Regions from separate parts of the Peribacillus sp. TH27 genome, predicted to be linked through region 2. Evidence: riboswitches for the same ligand, from Rfam matches in the RefSeq annotation. Region 2 holds a riboswitch; the other holds the start of a gene.
What was found. A riboswitch is a leader RNA that binds a small molecule or an ion and turns the genes downstream of it on or off. The one in region 2 is predicted to bind S-adenosylmethionine.
Positions count from the first base shown of each region.

Region 1: another riboswitch for S-adenosylmethionine. It lies ahead of JFU24_RS13995 (sugar ABC transporter substrate-binding protein); the one in region 2 lies ahead of JFU24_RS19440 (5-methyltetrahydropteroyltriglutamate--homocysteine S-methyltransferase).

Region 1 is NZ_JAEKEV010000002.1:2,614,468-2,622,087, reverse strand. It holds gene JFU24_RS14005 (hypothetical protein) at 112-285, shown strand; gene JFU24_RS14000 (GTPase domain-containing protein) at 845-3,586, shown strand; SAM riboswitch class I at 3,683-3,788, shown strand; gene JFU24_RS13995 (sugar ABC transporter substrate-binding protein) at 3,905-5,020, shown strand; gene JFU24_RS13990 (sugar ABC transporter ATP-binding protein) at 5,086-6,588, shown strand; gene JFU24_RS13985 (ABC transporter permease) at 6,590-7,597, shown strand.
Region 2 is NZ_JAEKEV010000002.1:3,752,055-3,759,674, reverse strand. It holds gene JFU24_RS19455 (MIP/aquaporin family protein) at 1-168, opposite strand, end outside; gene JFU24_RS19450 (glycerol-3-phosphate responsive antiterminator) at 403-945, opposite strand; gene JFU24_RS19445 (hypothetical protein) at 1,151-1,588, opposite strand; SAM riboswitch class I at 1,795-1,895, shown strand; gene JFU24_RS19440 (5-methyltetrahydropteroyltriglutamate--homocysteine S-methyltransferase) at 1,980-3,083, shown strand; gene JFU24_RS19435 (PTS transporter subunit IIC) at 3,183-4,220, opposite strand; gene JFU24_RS19430 (CaiB/BaiF CoA transferase family protein) at 5,697-6,797, opposite strand; gene JFU24_RS19425 (amino acid permease) at 7,201-7,620, opposite strand, start outside.

The DNA.
Region 1 (7,620 bases), 1.1 Mb from region 2:
TTCCTTTATTTGGAGATATTTTTCGTGAAAAGAATCGGATATAACTCCCTATTATCTTTCTAACCGCATCTATATTATAATAGAAGACAGAACACTAAAGGAGACAACATTATGTCTGAAAATAAAAAGTTAAGTCTCGCGGATGCAGTCAAACAAAAACTGGCGCAAAAGCAAGCGGGCTCAAGTCAAGATAAACTGGAAACCGGCGTTGTGAAAAAAACGAAACAGCTAAAAAGCCAGTTAACTAAAAAGCCAAATAATCAACGTAAGCGTACAGGGGTATAATCCCAATTTGTCAAAGGACAATTACTGTTCGGGGCTTATCAGAGAGCAGTTACCTTTCATGAATTAAGGTACTGCTTTTTTTTATATGAACTTTCAAATAGAAATTTATTATTATTAGGGAGAAGATTGTACTTTCGCTTTTAGGAAGTATTCAAGTGAAAATTATTTTTGTTTTTACCACTTATAGGTAGTTTACGGGCGGGATTTCTGGTAATTTAATGGTATAAGAATTGTTCCCTCCTACCTCTTCGGATATTGGTAAAACTAAATAAAACATATTTTTACAAAAGTAGAAATCACTTCTCAAGTCTTATATTAAATTCATTACAATTCTATTTGTTTCTGTTTTAAAATTGTAAGAGTCATGAAATGTTGTTACCATATTGTTTTGTTAAAATAATATTTTAAAGGTTTATAAATAATTTTCTTAACTAAAGGAACCTATAAATCTCTTTTCATAGACAAAGTCTTGAGAAAAGTTATTATTCGATTTTCATAAAGACTCCATATCGATGATTATCCTTTAATTGAAAATATGAAATATATCGGGGGAATAAAGATGGATGAACGACTGATTGGGAAAAAATACTATGAAACAATGATTGAGGATACACGCAAGCATCCAATTCAAACATTAGGTGAAATGTTTCTCGTGGAACAAAAAAAGGAAAGAGCGGATTTGACTGCAGTTCGGTTTGCTCAAGGAGAAGTATACTTCCAGCATCATGACTATGAAGCAGCCATTTTTAAGTGGGAAAACATAGAAGGTGAACTTGGTTCATGGGCGAAAAAGAATATTGCTGATGCTTATTTTGAACTAGAGATGTATTCGACCGCTGAGGATATATATAAATCCGTCAGTACGGATGAAGCGGTATTGAAAACGGAAGTCCTTCTACAGCTGTTCTCTCTTTACATAGTAGAATCAAGAAATGATTTGGCATCAAAAGTTGTTAAGGAAGCAGTCGACTTTCAACCTGATTACCCGAATGTCACCGCAATTGCACGCTCCTTTTTTGAAGAACAAAAGGATTGGAACAGTGCTGTAGTTTTAGCCGCGAATGAAAGTATCCGTACGGAATCAATGATTTGGTTTGATGTGCTGAAAACGTATATCCAGCAAGGTGTTGCTCAATCGATGGCTCCGGATTATTTCTCAAATGTTCTCGAGGCGTTATACAACCTTGATCAGGATCGCTTTGAAAAAATGACGGTTGCACTTTGGAAAAATTATAAATATACAGATTCCTACTTTGAATGGCTTAGAGTCATTAATAATTTGATAGATGGCATCGAATTACATCCAGGTGATGTATGGGATGAGCTTTCTGTCTATTATCGGGATGCTTATGCCGGTTTGCTTGAAGGAACACACTTAATCAAAGATTTGAGTCCTGTTGTGCCGAGATTGTTGGAAAATTGGTTGAAAATCGCGGATGGAGAGCTTTCGTTATTTGCAGCGGCTTCCGTTCTGTCATGGAATGAAATTTTCCCTGATACAATTAATGCACTGGTTGTTCAGGATGCAGAAAGTCTGTTAGCAAAATCGCCTAAATTGGGAGGCGGATTGGAAGCGGGCGAAAAACTGTTCAATTCCATTATTCAGTGGGCTGAAGAGAATAACTTAACAGTTGGCAATAAACTGAAATGGATGGTAGACGGACTTAAGGATACCGAAAATTTCAATCTTCTTCTTGTCGGAAGCACAGGCAATGGCAAAACATCCTTTATTCAGTCGCTTGCTGGAGAGAGTATTGCTGCCGAGGACCATTCGTCCCTTGTCAGTGTCAAAGATGGAGATAATCTGGAAATCTATGAAATTACAGATACAGATCACAAAGTCGTTGGTGAGTTAACTGAATTGGATGAAACACGCCGTCAGCGCGGAACCATTGTCGACGTGACCCTTATTAGTGACTACCTAAAAAATAATCGCCTGCGTTTACTTGATACACCAGGGTTCAATGGGGAAAAAAGTGTAGACTCTGATTTCCAAGGGTATTTACAGGGCAGCGATGGATTGATGTTTGTTCTCGATGCACGAGCGCCTTTCACCGGTAGTGAACGAGATTTGTTATTGGAAATTCAAATGATGGCACCGAAACTTCCGATTCATTTCTTACTAAATAAGATGGATACGATTTACAGTGACCAAGTGGCAGTCCGGATGGAAGATGAAACATGGGATAAAGTGAATGCGTATTTCCCGAACGCAAAAGTATTTGCGTTCTCCAAACTTTATGACAGCAAACAGCAGTTACAGGACCTTTCATCCTTCCTTGATTCGAATTATCAAGCTGATAATTGGAAGGAAAGAAGATCTGAGAAGATTCTTGCATTCATTCGCAAAACGTTATCTTACCTGCTAGAAAAACGGGCAGCTAATGAGCGGAAATGCGAGCACTCAATTTCTTGGAATGAGCAGATGGAAGTCAAATTGAATGGAGCCGTCAATCAACTGGCAGATTTGGAAAAAGAAAAAAGTGAAAATATCATAAGGTCGTATCGTTCAATTAAAGAAGAAGTGAAAAAACAGCTTTCTTCAAGAATCCCTGAATTACTAAGAGAATGTTCTAAATCATTAACGGAAAGTAGCGATTTCAGCCAAGTTCATATACAGTTGAACGATGAAATGAATGAGCAGATTCAGGCATATATTTCAGACAAGATTATGCCGCAATATTACCGTTCTCTTCAAGACTGGATTGCTACATCTCAGTTGGAATTTACACAAATTCAACAGTTTATGGATGAGATGAGCACAGGGTTCAATGAATTGTACAAAGAAGAGCGAATTACACTTGCGGGAGACTTTAGAGTTTTGGATGATTGGCGCCGTGATGCGGATCGGATGACAAGCAGTATCCGCATTGAAGACGTTAATATTTTACTACGCCGGACCCCATCGCAATTGCTGCTTAAAGGGGCAGGGAAGTTGTTTGGAGCGATTCCGCAAAATAAAGCTAATATGTACAACCGGTATAAGAAGTACCTAGAAAGTGAAGACTACCAGGATGTTGCAGAGATGATCAGTGACCGTTTCCTTACACAATTCGGATTGTTTGAAAAATCTTTGGATAGAGATATCTCACTTTTCTATCGCAGTTCATTTGCCTTACTTCAAAAAACGATAGAACAAACACAGACTGAAATCAAAGATCATCAGGCAGCACTGGAGCATATGAGAGAAAATCCGGAAGTATACCGTGACCCGATTACTCTATTTGAAGTGAAACTACGTCAGTTAGAAAGACTTGAAAAGATCGAGAAAAAGCGTCTGGCTAAGCTACAAAGAAAATAAGTGTAATAAGAAACATTTTAAATATTCAAAAATCTATTGACTTTACGACTATATCCCTATAAAGTGGTAATTACGAAAAACGTAACACATTATATTCTCTTATCAAGAGTGGCGGAGGGACTGGCCCTAAGATGCCCAGCAACCGTTCCATTAGGAATTGGTGCTAAATCCTGCAAAACAGAAATGTTTTGACAGATAAGAGAGGGACAAGTCTGCAAATCAGCTGATTAAACCTCTCTATTCTAGAGAGGTTTTTATTTTGGGATTTACACCAACCTAATTGATAAGATTAATGAGTGAAAAGAAGGGGGAACTAAAATGAGGAAGTCAATTTTTAAAAGGGTTTTCGTTTCGGTCATAGCTTCGGCTTTGCTTTTAACGGGCTGCTCTTCAGGACAAAGTTCAACAGAATCAAAGAAGGATGAAAAAGTATCTTTTAAAAATGTTCCAGAACGATTTGCAAAAGGGGAAGGTGCCAAAATCAAAGTCATTCGTAAGATTGGCGGAGATGATCATACGGCTCAATATTTAGCTGGAGCGAAGGAAGAAGGAGAAGCATTAGGTTTTCAAGTGGATACGTATACAGCAAATGGCGATACGGCTAAATTCCATGATGCAATCGCCCAGGCTTTACAAGAAGATTATGACGGCTATATTATCTCCCATGGTGATGATGCAGCAACAGTGAATGACGTTCAAAAGTTGGTTGATGCAGGAAAGAGCGTTGTTACATTCGACTCTATTAGCGACTTATCTAAAATTGACGGTGTGACCTTAACTTCACAGGATGATGAAGCATTGGCAACTCTGGCTTTTGATAAATTGATAGAAGAACAAAAAGGTGAAGCAGCGATCGCATACCTTTGGGTAGATGGTTTCCCACCAATGGTGAGAAGAAATGCGGTGTATCAGGAAAAATTAAAAGAAAATCCTGGGATTAAAGAAGTCGAAAGATTCGGAGTAGCATCTGCAGATACTTCGGTTCAGACACAAAATGCGGTAGCCGCAATGTTGAATAAATATCCCAAAGGCAAACTAGATGCGATTTTCGCAACATGGGATGCATTCGCAATTGGAGCGGCTCGTGCGATTAAAGAAGCTGGCCGCGATGAAGTGAAGATATACGGAATCGACGTATCTAATGCTGATCTTCAAGAGATTCAAGCGAAAGGCAGCTCTTGGTCTTACACGGCAGCTGTCGATCCGAAATTGATTGGTGCAGTGAATATGAGGATTTTGGCAAAAAAATTAGCGGGTGAAGAAACACCGCAAACATATGACTTAGAAGCTTCACTTATTTCACAAGAGCAGATTCAAGCTTCAAAAGAAGCGGTCAACATGGCCAACTTGTCCGGTATTGTCGAAGGATGGGGAGTATCAACGGAATTTGAAGAAGAATGGATGAAAGTATTGAAAGATCATTATAAAAAGTAAAAAACAGAGTCATTAGACACTCTCTTTCTAGTGAAGAGAGTGTCTGTTTAATAGGGGGAATGGGCATGAGCACACAACTAGAAATGAAAAAGATATCGATTGGATTTCCGGGAGTAAAGGCGCTTAGTGAAGTTGATTTTTCAGTACAATCAGGGACAGCCCATGCAGTGGTCGGCGCAAACGGAGCAGGGAAATCTACGCTAATGAAGGTCTTATCGGGCGCTCATGCCCATTATACAGGTGAAATTTTTCTGGATGGAAAGAAGCAGGATATCCGTTCACCGAAGGCTGCACAGGAACAAGGTATTCAAATTGTTTATCAGGAAGTAGATACGGCACTCATTCCTTATTTAACTGTTGGGGAAAATGTAATGTTGAATGATACGGTGCAAAACATGGGCAAAAAACAGATGGTCCATTGGAAAGAGTTGCATAGAAAAGCCACTTATATCCTGGCAGAGATGAAAATTGGTGTCTCTTCGAAAAAGCTGGTGAGAGATCTTACCTTGGCTGAAAAACAGATGGTTCTGATTGCAAGAGCAGTCTCGACGGAATGCAAATTCCTGATCCTCGACGAACCAACTGCTCCGTTAAGTTATACGGAGACGTCAGAACTATTTCGAATTGTAAATGAATTAAAGCAAAGAGGCGTTGGCATCATTTTTATTTCCCATCGTCTTCCAGAGATTTTTGAAATTTGTGAAGAAATTACGATTATGAGGAATGGGAAAAGTGTTGCATGTCGAGAAGTAGCGGATATTACCCAAAACGAAGTGGTCGAGGGAATGCTTGGGAAAACAATGGATGAACAGTTCCCTGTTGTAAATGCTGCGATTGGTGAAGTTGTTCTGGAAGTGAAGGGACTGTCAGATGCCGAAAAAGTTAAAAATGTTAGCCTTCATCTAAAAGCAGGAGAGATTGTTGGTTTGGCAGGATTGGTTGGAGCAGGGAAAACAGAGCTGTGTAAAACCCTATTCGGTCATACTGCTATCACAACAGGGGAAGTCGTGATGAATGGTAGAAAGCTTTCATTGAAAACACCGTATCATGCAGTAAAAAGTGGTCTAGCACTTGTACCGGAAGAACGCAGGAAAGAAGGCATTCTTGTTCAGGAATCAGTTGCAACGAACTTGACTGCAGCAAGTGTCGGAAAATTCAGCAAGATATTCAGCTTTGTAGATCGTAAGGCGGAAAAGAAAAAAGCGAAGGAAATTATTACGAGTCTTGGTATTAAAACCCCTTCAGAGGAAGCTAAGGTTGAAAACTTGTCAGGTGGTAATCAACAAAAGGTCGCTATCGGAAAGTGGCTGATTGCTGATGCAGATGTATACATATTTGATGAACCTACAAAAGGCGTCGATGTAGGGGCCAAGAAGGACATATTCGAATTGATTGCCCAACTTGCCAGAAATGGGAAGGCAATTATATATGCATCATCTGAGTTGTCTGAAATCATCGGTATTACTAATCGAACTTATGTGTTATATGGTGGAAAGACAGTCATCGAATTAGAGACAAGCAAAACCAATGAAGAAGAACTACTATTCTACTCAACAGGAGGCAAATAGGATGAGTACACCGATTCCTGTTCTCACACAGACAACAAAAGCGAAGAAAAAAGTAGACTTATTCGACTTTTTCTATAAATACGGCACAATCTTGACGATTATCATTTTGGTTGGGATATTTGCCGTTTCAAATCCATCTTTCATTCAAGCTAATAATCTAATTAACATTCTGCGTTCTATTTCAATCGTGACCATTATTGCGATTGGAATTACGATATCCTTAACTGTGGATGGTTTTGACCTATCCGTTGGTTCTGTAGCATCATTGGCTAATGCGATCGTCATTTCGATGTTTGTTTGGTTTTCGCAGGATACCCTGATTGCCATATTAGCTGCAATCGGTGCGTCGCTTGTAGTAGGAGCATTAAATTCATTCATGATTGTAAAATTGAGAATTCCTGACATGCTTATGACATTAGCGACCATGTTCATCATCCAAGGGATTGCTCTTACCTATACAAAAGGAGCAACGGTTTCACAAAATATGGTCATGCCTGATGGAACGTTCGCTGAAGGACTGATCAGCCCATTTTTCGCTAAGATTGGACAGGTCCCTTGGATTATTCTGATCATGGCAGTCATTGTGATAGCTACCCATATCTTTTTGACTTATACCAAGCACGGTCGTTATATGTACATTATTGGGGGAAATAAGGAAGCTGCCAGACTTTCTGGAATTTCGGTAAATAAATACAAAGTACTGGCCTATCTCCTTTCGGCTCTCTTTGCCGCAATCGGGGGAATTGTCCTTGCTTCCCGTGTCATGACATCCGAAATCAATTCCGGGTCTCCTTACTTAATGGATGCTGTTGCAGCAGCATTTATTGGTTCATCCGTTCTAGGAGCAGGGAAACCGAATGCCTTCGGAACCTTCATCGGTGCAGTCCTGATTGGAATCCTTCAAAACGGACTGATTATGATGTCTGTCCCATACTACGCGATGGACATCGTTAAAGGAACCGTACTTGCCCTAGCGCTAGCGGTTACCTATTATAAGCAAAAACACTAGACTTATGTGTGAATGACACCTTA
Region 2 (7,620 bases):
ACCCACTGCAAAGACACCCATTGTAACAGCCAGTCCCCATGCAATCGTGATGACAATCCAGCCTGCATCTTTGGCATAAGATCCCTTTAAGGAAGATCCTGCCCCAATACCTGCACCAAATAAAATTAAAATCATCGTGCCTACTACTTCTCCCCAAAATGGAGTCATACATAACCCCTCCTCTTATAGAATGATGCCTTACCAACAAATAAAAGGAGATTCACAGCAGAACTTTCCTCAAAAAATGAGTATGTCTGGTGTGAATCTCCTAATCTCCGTCACATGTATTAACTTGTAATGTAAATATACTAGGTAGTGAAAACGCTGTCAATTAATTTATATAAAAACAAATGATTTTTTCTGTATTTTTTTTCCTCTATCACACTTCAACTCCTATCTGAATTAAAACATCTCCCATAATTCAGTTTTTGAAGTCGTGATTGACGAAGCTCCTGCCTCAAGGGCATTCAGGACTTCATCTGAAGAACGTATGAGCCCTCCAGCAAAGATAGGAGTTTGTAAGCGTTCCTTTACCTCTTTAATCATCCAAGGCATTGCGCCAGGCAAAACTTCGATATAATCAGGCTTTGTTTTCTGTACCAGCTTATAACTTTTCTCTAACGCATGTGAGTCAATTAAAAAGATTCGTTGAATGGCAATAACACCCTTTTGCTTCGCTTTCAAAATCACGCTGGATTTTGTTGAAATCAGGCCATATGGGCAATACTCCTGACAAATAAATTCTGTAGCGTATTCATCACTTTTAATACCATGAATTAAATCGACATGATAAATCATTTTCTTATTATGCTGCTTTGCCATTAAGCTTACATTTTTCAATTGTGATATATGCAAATCAAGAAACACACCTATTTCATAGGAACTTTCTAGAAATCTTTCGAAATCCTTCATGCTTGCCGAAGCAGGCAAAATTTTCTGGTCCATTCATTTTCCCCCTTATCTACCGGAAAAACTCAAAACTTTTAGTTATTTAGTATATTTTAAAGAACTTGATTTATCAAACACAATATTTCTTATTGAAGAATCGTCCTTTACCATATCCTTACACTAACATACCTGGTATCCCCTTTAAAATAGTACAGGTAAGAATGCTATCATTTCCTTAATTGCTTACCCTTTCTTCAATTCATCATAATGAAAGTTTAATTTTTAATGCACCTTCCACCAACTCATACGATTTAATAGTGCCCACGGGTATTCTTTTCACGATGTTCCAAGCATTAAAATTCATTTTGATCATTCTATTTTCAAATTCAAAAAATGGCGGTCTGTTAAATATCTTTTGGTTAATAAAATTCCTATCAATAGGCTTCATTTCTACTAATTCAAATGAAATCGTTCTTTTTTCCACGTGAATCGGTTTTAATGTAATACGGAAAGGCACGTTTTTCTTAAACATCATTTTTTTCACTTCCGTCGTTCCGAAAAGCACTATATGTACTGGCGTAATCTCGACTTTAACATCCTGCTCACCTGATTTCATCTTTATAATTCGCTCTAGCATAGACGCAGTTAACGTTATCGGTAAACCATTCCCGGAAATATTAGATGGATTGAACGTATTCATCGTGGTTTTCCCCCTCCAACTTAACTTACAGGTAACTTCATTCCATATGGAACGTCAGTTATAGCATATGCTGTCTTCACGAATGTAGTTAACCCTTCATAACATGCAAGGTCCTGGTGAATAATCGGCATATTCTAAATTTTACACCTTTCACCCTTGACCTTTATTAAAACTATCTGTATAGTCATACTTAATTTAATAGACAACTCTTATCAAGAGAGGTGGAGGGACTGGCCCTTTGATACCTCAGCAACAGACTTTAATGTACTGTGCTAATTCCAGAAGTGTAAAAACTTGAAGATAAGAAGAGTAAATTGCTTAGTAGCCAACACCTCTTCTTTTTTTAAAAGAAGAGGTTTTTTATTTTATAAAAAGAAAGAAGGAATGAAACATGTCAATCACTATAACAAAGGCACCATTTAGAGCAGATCACGTCGGGAGTTTATTAAGACCGGATAATTTACATGATGCTAGAAAGCAATTTAAAGACGGCACAATTACTGCAGAGCAACTTCACGAAGTTGAAACGGAAGAAATCAAGCGGATTGTTGATAAGCAAATTGAAGTTGGATTAGAGGTAGTAACGGACGGTGAGTTTAGACGCACATGGTGGCACTTTGACTTCCTAGAGCATTTAAATGGAATCGATGGGTATGTAACTGAAAAAGGTCTCACATTCGATGGCGTGGAAACAGAGAGATACAATATTCGCAATACTGGGAAGGTTTCATTCAATCCTGAACATCCCTTCATTCATGACTTTATTGAATTGAACAAAATCGTTGCCGGACGTGCTGTTACGAAACAAACCATTCCTAGTCCCAATCAATTATTTGCTGTGGGTGTTTATAATGAAGACATCTACCCTGATATCGAAGACTATGCAAATGACATCATTAAAGCGTATCAATATGCTTTAAAGGCCTTTTATGAAGCTGGTGTACGTTACTTACAATTGGATGATGTTTATATTGCTAGACTTTCCTCTCCAGAATTTCAGTTCAAAGATGGAAAATACTCTAGAGAACAATTAATTGATTTAGCATTGCGCGTAATTAATGGAGCTTTGGAGGGAAAACCAGAGGATTTGGTCGTCACGACACACTTATGTCGCGGGAACTATCAATCAACGTGGGCGTTTGAAGGAAGCTATGCACGTATCGCACCAACATTATTGGCAAAAGAAAAAGTAAATGGATTCTTCCTGGAATATGACGATAACCGTTCAGGAGATTTCAAACCGTTAGAATACATTCCAAATGGCGGAGCACGAGTTGTTCTAGGAGTCGTCACTTCAAAAAATGGAGAAATCGAAGACAAAGAAGCAGTTATAGCTCGTATTAAAGAAGCTTCACAATTCGTGCCACTCGAACAATTATGCTTAAGTCCACAATGCGGATTCGCTTCCACCCATCATGGCAATAAGCTAACGGAAGAACAACAATGGGAAAAGTTGAAATTTATTGTTGATGTAGCGAAAGAAGTTTGGGGATAAAGAAATATTATAGAAAGAGCAACGCATTCAAATAAAGCGTTGCTCTTTCTATATTGTCTATATATCAGCATCCTCTATTTCATGAGGAAGTTTGAGTTATTAATCAAAATGCAATTTATAATCCTCTGCTTTAATCAGTTTTAATTTTTTTGAGAATATATAGATAAGACCTAGGTTCAATGCAATCGGAAGAATGAAGAAAGTGCTTAGCATGATTGCTACATTCTCAACGACCCATCCACCTTCAGCCAGTTTCATATAATTTAATGGACCAACTAGACCTGATAAACCGAACCCAGCACTATAGGGTGTGCCTTGAATATTTAACAGACCGGCCAAAGCACCAAGAATCGCAGCTGTGATCAACATCGGAAAAGCGATCTTCGGTTTCATGAAGAAGTTTCTCATTTGAATTTTTGGTGAGCCTAATACATGTGCTAATGCCGTTCCAAGGGAGTTTGCTTTATAACTTGCAATGGCCAGACCAACGCCTGCTGCAACAATGCCTAGATTAGCCGCACCAGAGCCGATACCTGAAAGCATGATCACAGTGGCTACCCCTACTGTTGAAATAGGCGACAAAATTATGAGACAGAACACAACAGAAATAATAGCTCCCATTATAATTGGTTGTAATGATGTCACATTTGAAATAGCGACTCCCAGTAAACCAGTGGAAGATTTCACAAATGGTAGAATTAAATACCCAATCATCCCTGGCACTAATATGCTTAAAGTCGGCATCAATAAAATGGAATATGCTTTTAATCGGTCACCAATTAATTGAACAAATAACACAGTCAGTGCGGCTGTAATTCCTGTATTAATAACGATTCCAATACCATTTAGGGCAAATAAACCATCAGCCGTTTTTTGAATAGCACCACTACCGACCATTGCCGCGATCCCAACACTTGCTGTTTGTATAGATGTTAGCTTAAATGTAATCCCTACCATCACACCAATCATAACAGGTAACAAACTCATCACAAAAACTGTAATATCGAATATATGTTGTAATACTGGAAAATGAGGAATCAATAACTTAAGTACTTCCCCTAACAAAGCATTTGGAATTAAGGAAACAACAATCCCTATACTCATTCCAGTTAGTAATTTACTGAAAAAATCTTTCATCCTACTAATCTCCTATCCCGTCTCTATAATGTAGAATATTATAAGGAATATTCTGATAATAGTCAAAGGATTTTTTTAGCACTTTACCGCGAAAGCGCGAAAAAGTTTATGAGGTTCTCCTACGTCTTTACCCTATTCTATTTCATCCAAGCACAAAAAAAGAACGAGCATCAAGAACGTCCCTTTTTACTTGCAACTATCATCATCATCCATTTTCTTCACCAATATATCATCAGTCACCCTATCTTCCAACTTGTTCCTCAAGGCCAATTCTGCAGCCTTCCCATCACTAGGCGACCCGTCCGAGAAATACATTGGAAACAAGGAGAAAAACATAATATAGAAGGAAAAATATATGAATTGGTACCATATTACTGAGCTTTCCAAGATATTCTGATACACTAAGCTATATATGATTAGCATACTGACTAAATTAAAGATAGAGCCCCCTAAATAAATCAGCATATTCGTCAATCGATTATCATGTTTCAATCCCCTAAACTCGCATGTCCCATTCCTAAAATAATATTTCCTCACCTCTATGTTACAAAAGGAGAAAAGTTTATTCCCACATCCGATCAAGATTCTCTTTTCTGATCCTCCGAAGATCGTAACAAAGAAGATATGCCCGCTCAAATGTATCAGTGTAACGATTGGCATAATCAGAAAAAAAGAAAATAGAAATTTAATGATATCATAGAGACCAAAGATTATTATCATCCTCCTATCTAGAGCTTTTTCTTATAAATCCTTTGTTGAAGGATGATACTCTGATACCCGGTAAACGCTAGTTGTAACTGGTAATTTTTAGCACACACGTCTTGTTGCTTTCATTGATAAAAGATTAATTTGGCCTTTCTCCGATTAATTCGACCTTCCTCCACTTATTTCGTCCTTTCTTCATTTAGTTCGACCTTTCTCCTACTTATTTCGTCCTTCCTCCACTTAATTCGTCCTTCATCCACTTAATTCGACCTTTCTCCTACTTATTTCGACCTTCCTCCGATTAATTCGTCCTTCATCCACTTATTTCGACCTTTCTCCTACTTATTTCGTCCTTCCTCCGCTTTATTCGTCCTTCATCCACTTAATTCGGCCTTCCTCCTACTTATTTCGTCCTTCCTCCGATTTATTCGTCCTTCCTCCGCTTTATTCGTCCTTCCTCCCACTTAATTCGGCCTTTCTCCTACTTAATTCGACCTTCCTCCGCTTTATTCGTCCTTCATCCACTTAATTTGACCTTCCTCCCACTTAATTCGTCCTTCATCCACTTTATTCGTCCTTCATCCACTTATTTCGTCCTTCCTCCATTTAGCTCGGCCTCATAAATGTTGCAGCACTATGAGTACAGGAGTATTTACGTCGTTGCAGCGAAGATTGAATTCAAAAAAATTAGGCTATCTCTCTCCAAAAAGATTTTGGAAAAGTGACAGCCTTTAAATATATATATCATTTTAGCTAGGTCCGTTTCTTTATTTAGCGATTAAAGGTGTGGAGAACTTCTTCATTGCTTTGTCCTGGCTTCAGCCCTGTATGTTTATAATCAGGGGTAAAAACCGATGTTTTGATTGGACAGGCAATTTGCTTCTGGATGCTTCCTTTTCCGTCAGGTATTTCAACAATCATGCCCCGTTCCTTAAGTTGGGGATGATTGGTCGCTTCGGTAAAAGTCAGTACTGGTTCTACACAGGCCTCAGAATCAGCAAATATTTCTTTCCATTCATCAAAGTTCTTTTCAAGAAAAGCACGTTGGACAGCTGTTTTAAATCTACTTCCACTCTCAGCATCTCTACTCAAGCTTAGTTCATACAATTCGGGCTTGAGGATTGCTTCACATAGAGCTTTACGGAATGGAGGCTCCAGGCTTCCTACCGAAAAATAACGCCCATCTTTCGTTTCGTAAAAGTCATAAAATGACCCTCCGTTTAACATCAATTTCTCTGGCTCAAGCTCCATGCCCCCTTGTAAATTCAGAGGTGCGGATATGGCATTTAAAGCGAAACTGCAGTCGGTCATGCTGATGTCGATGTATTGGCCTTCCCCCGTTCTGTCTCTATAAATGACTGCGGACAAAATACCGATAATAGCATGCAATGACCCTCCTGCAAGATCAGCTATTTGCGTTCCGTTCTTTGCTGGGCCGTCTTTTTGCGTACCGGAATAGCCTGATAATCCTGCAATCGAAATATAATTGATGTCATGACCCGGGCGGTCTTTGTATGGACCGGTTTGGCCAAATCCTGTGATTGAACAATAAATTAACTTCGGATTGATTTGTTTTAAAACCTCGTACCCCAGCCCTAAGCGCTCCATGACACCTGGCCGGAATTGTTCAAGGACGATATCGTATTCTTTCACTAAATTTTTTACGGCTTCGATGGACTCCGACTGTTTTAAATCAAGGGTAATCGATTGCTTTGATCTGTTAAGATATTGATTCACACCCCATGAATCCCCTGCTGCCGGCCTTTCTACCTTCAAAACATCTGCTCCTAAATCAGCTAGCATCAAAGTGGCAAATGGTCCGGGCAGTAGCGTTGAAAAGTCCAATACTTTCAAATTAGTCAATAGAGTCATAAGCGCGCACCTTCCTTTTCTAGGATTAGATACTTCAAACGGTTAAAGTCTGGCTTTCTCTTCTCGAAGATGGCAGTTCCCCCGTCGTACTAGCATGCATTCCTTTGCTTTTTTTAAAAAATTTGAAAGAGATTAGAATGATACATAGAGTCTCCTTTAGCTAATTTTATAGAAAAACACACATAGAGATTACGTTTATCATATAACATCCCTCTTTGAATTTGTATTAATTTCCATTTATCACAAAATAAAAAAGGCCAGGAATCCCGCTCCCGGCTTTAAATAAAAATTTTGAATGGCGAAGATAAATAAACCTACATGCACATAGCTGTTTTACATATAGACAAATAAAAACCGGACAACTTAAAACAACGTTGTCCGGCTGATTTTACTTAAAGCATTATCATTCGTATTTTTTGTCAAAGTCAAACTCCACTTCCTCAAGTTTAACGAATTTAGTTTTCCTTACCAGTTTATATCCAAACCATAGACCAAGGAAAAGTGGGATTCCTAGGTATGCAGCTATTACACTGCCCCAATCAATGTGGTCTGAAAAAAACGCTTGAAAATTTTGAGATAGAATAACGATTAAGCCAATCACAATAGCAAAAATCGGTCCAATCGGAAACCATAATGCCTTATATGGCAGCTTCTCCAATGAATGGCCTTGAGCTATATAAGCTTTACGGAAACGATAATGACTGATAGAAATACCTAGCCAGAAGATAAATCCTGTAATACCAATAGCATTCATTAACCATATATACACTTTACCATCACCAAAAATAGAAGCTAAAAATGCAAGCATACCGATGGCACATGT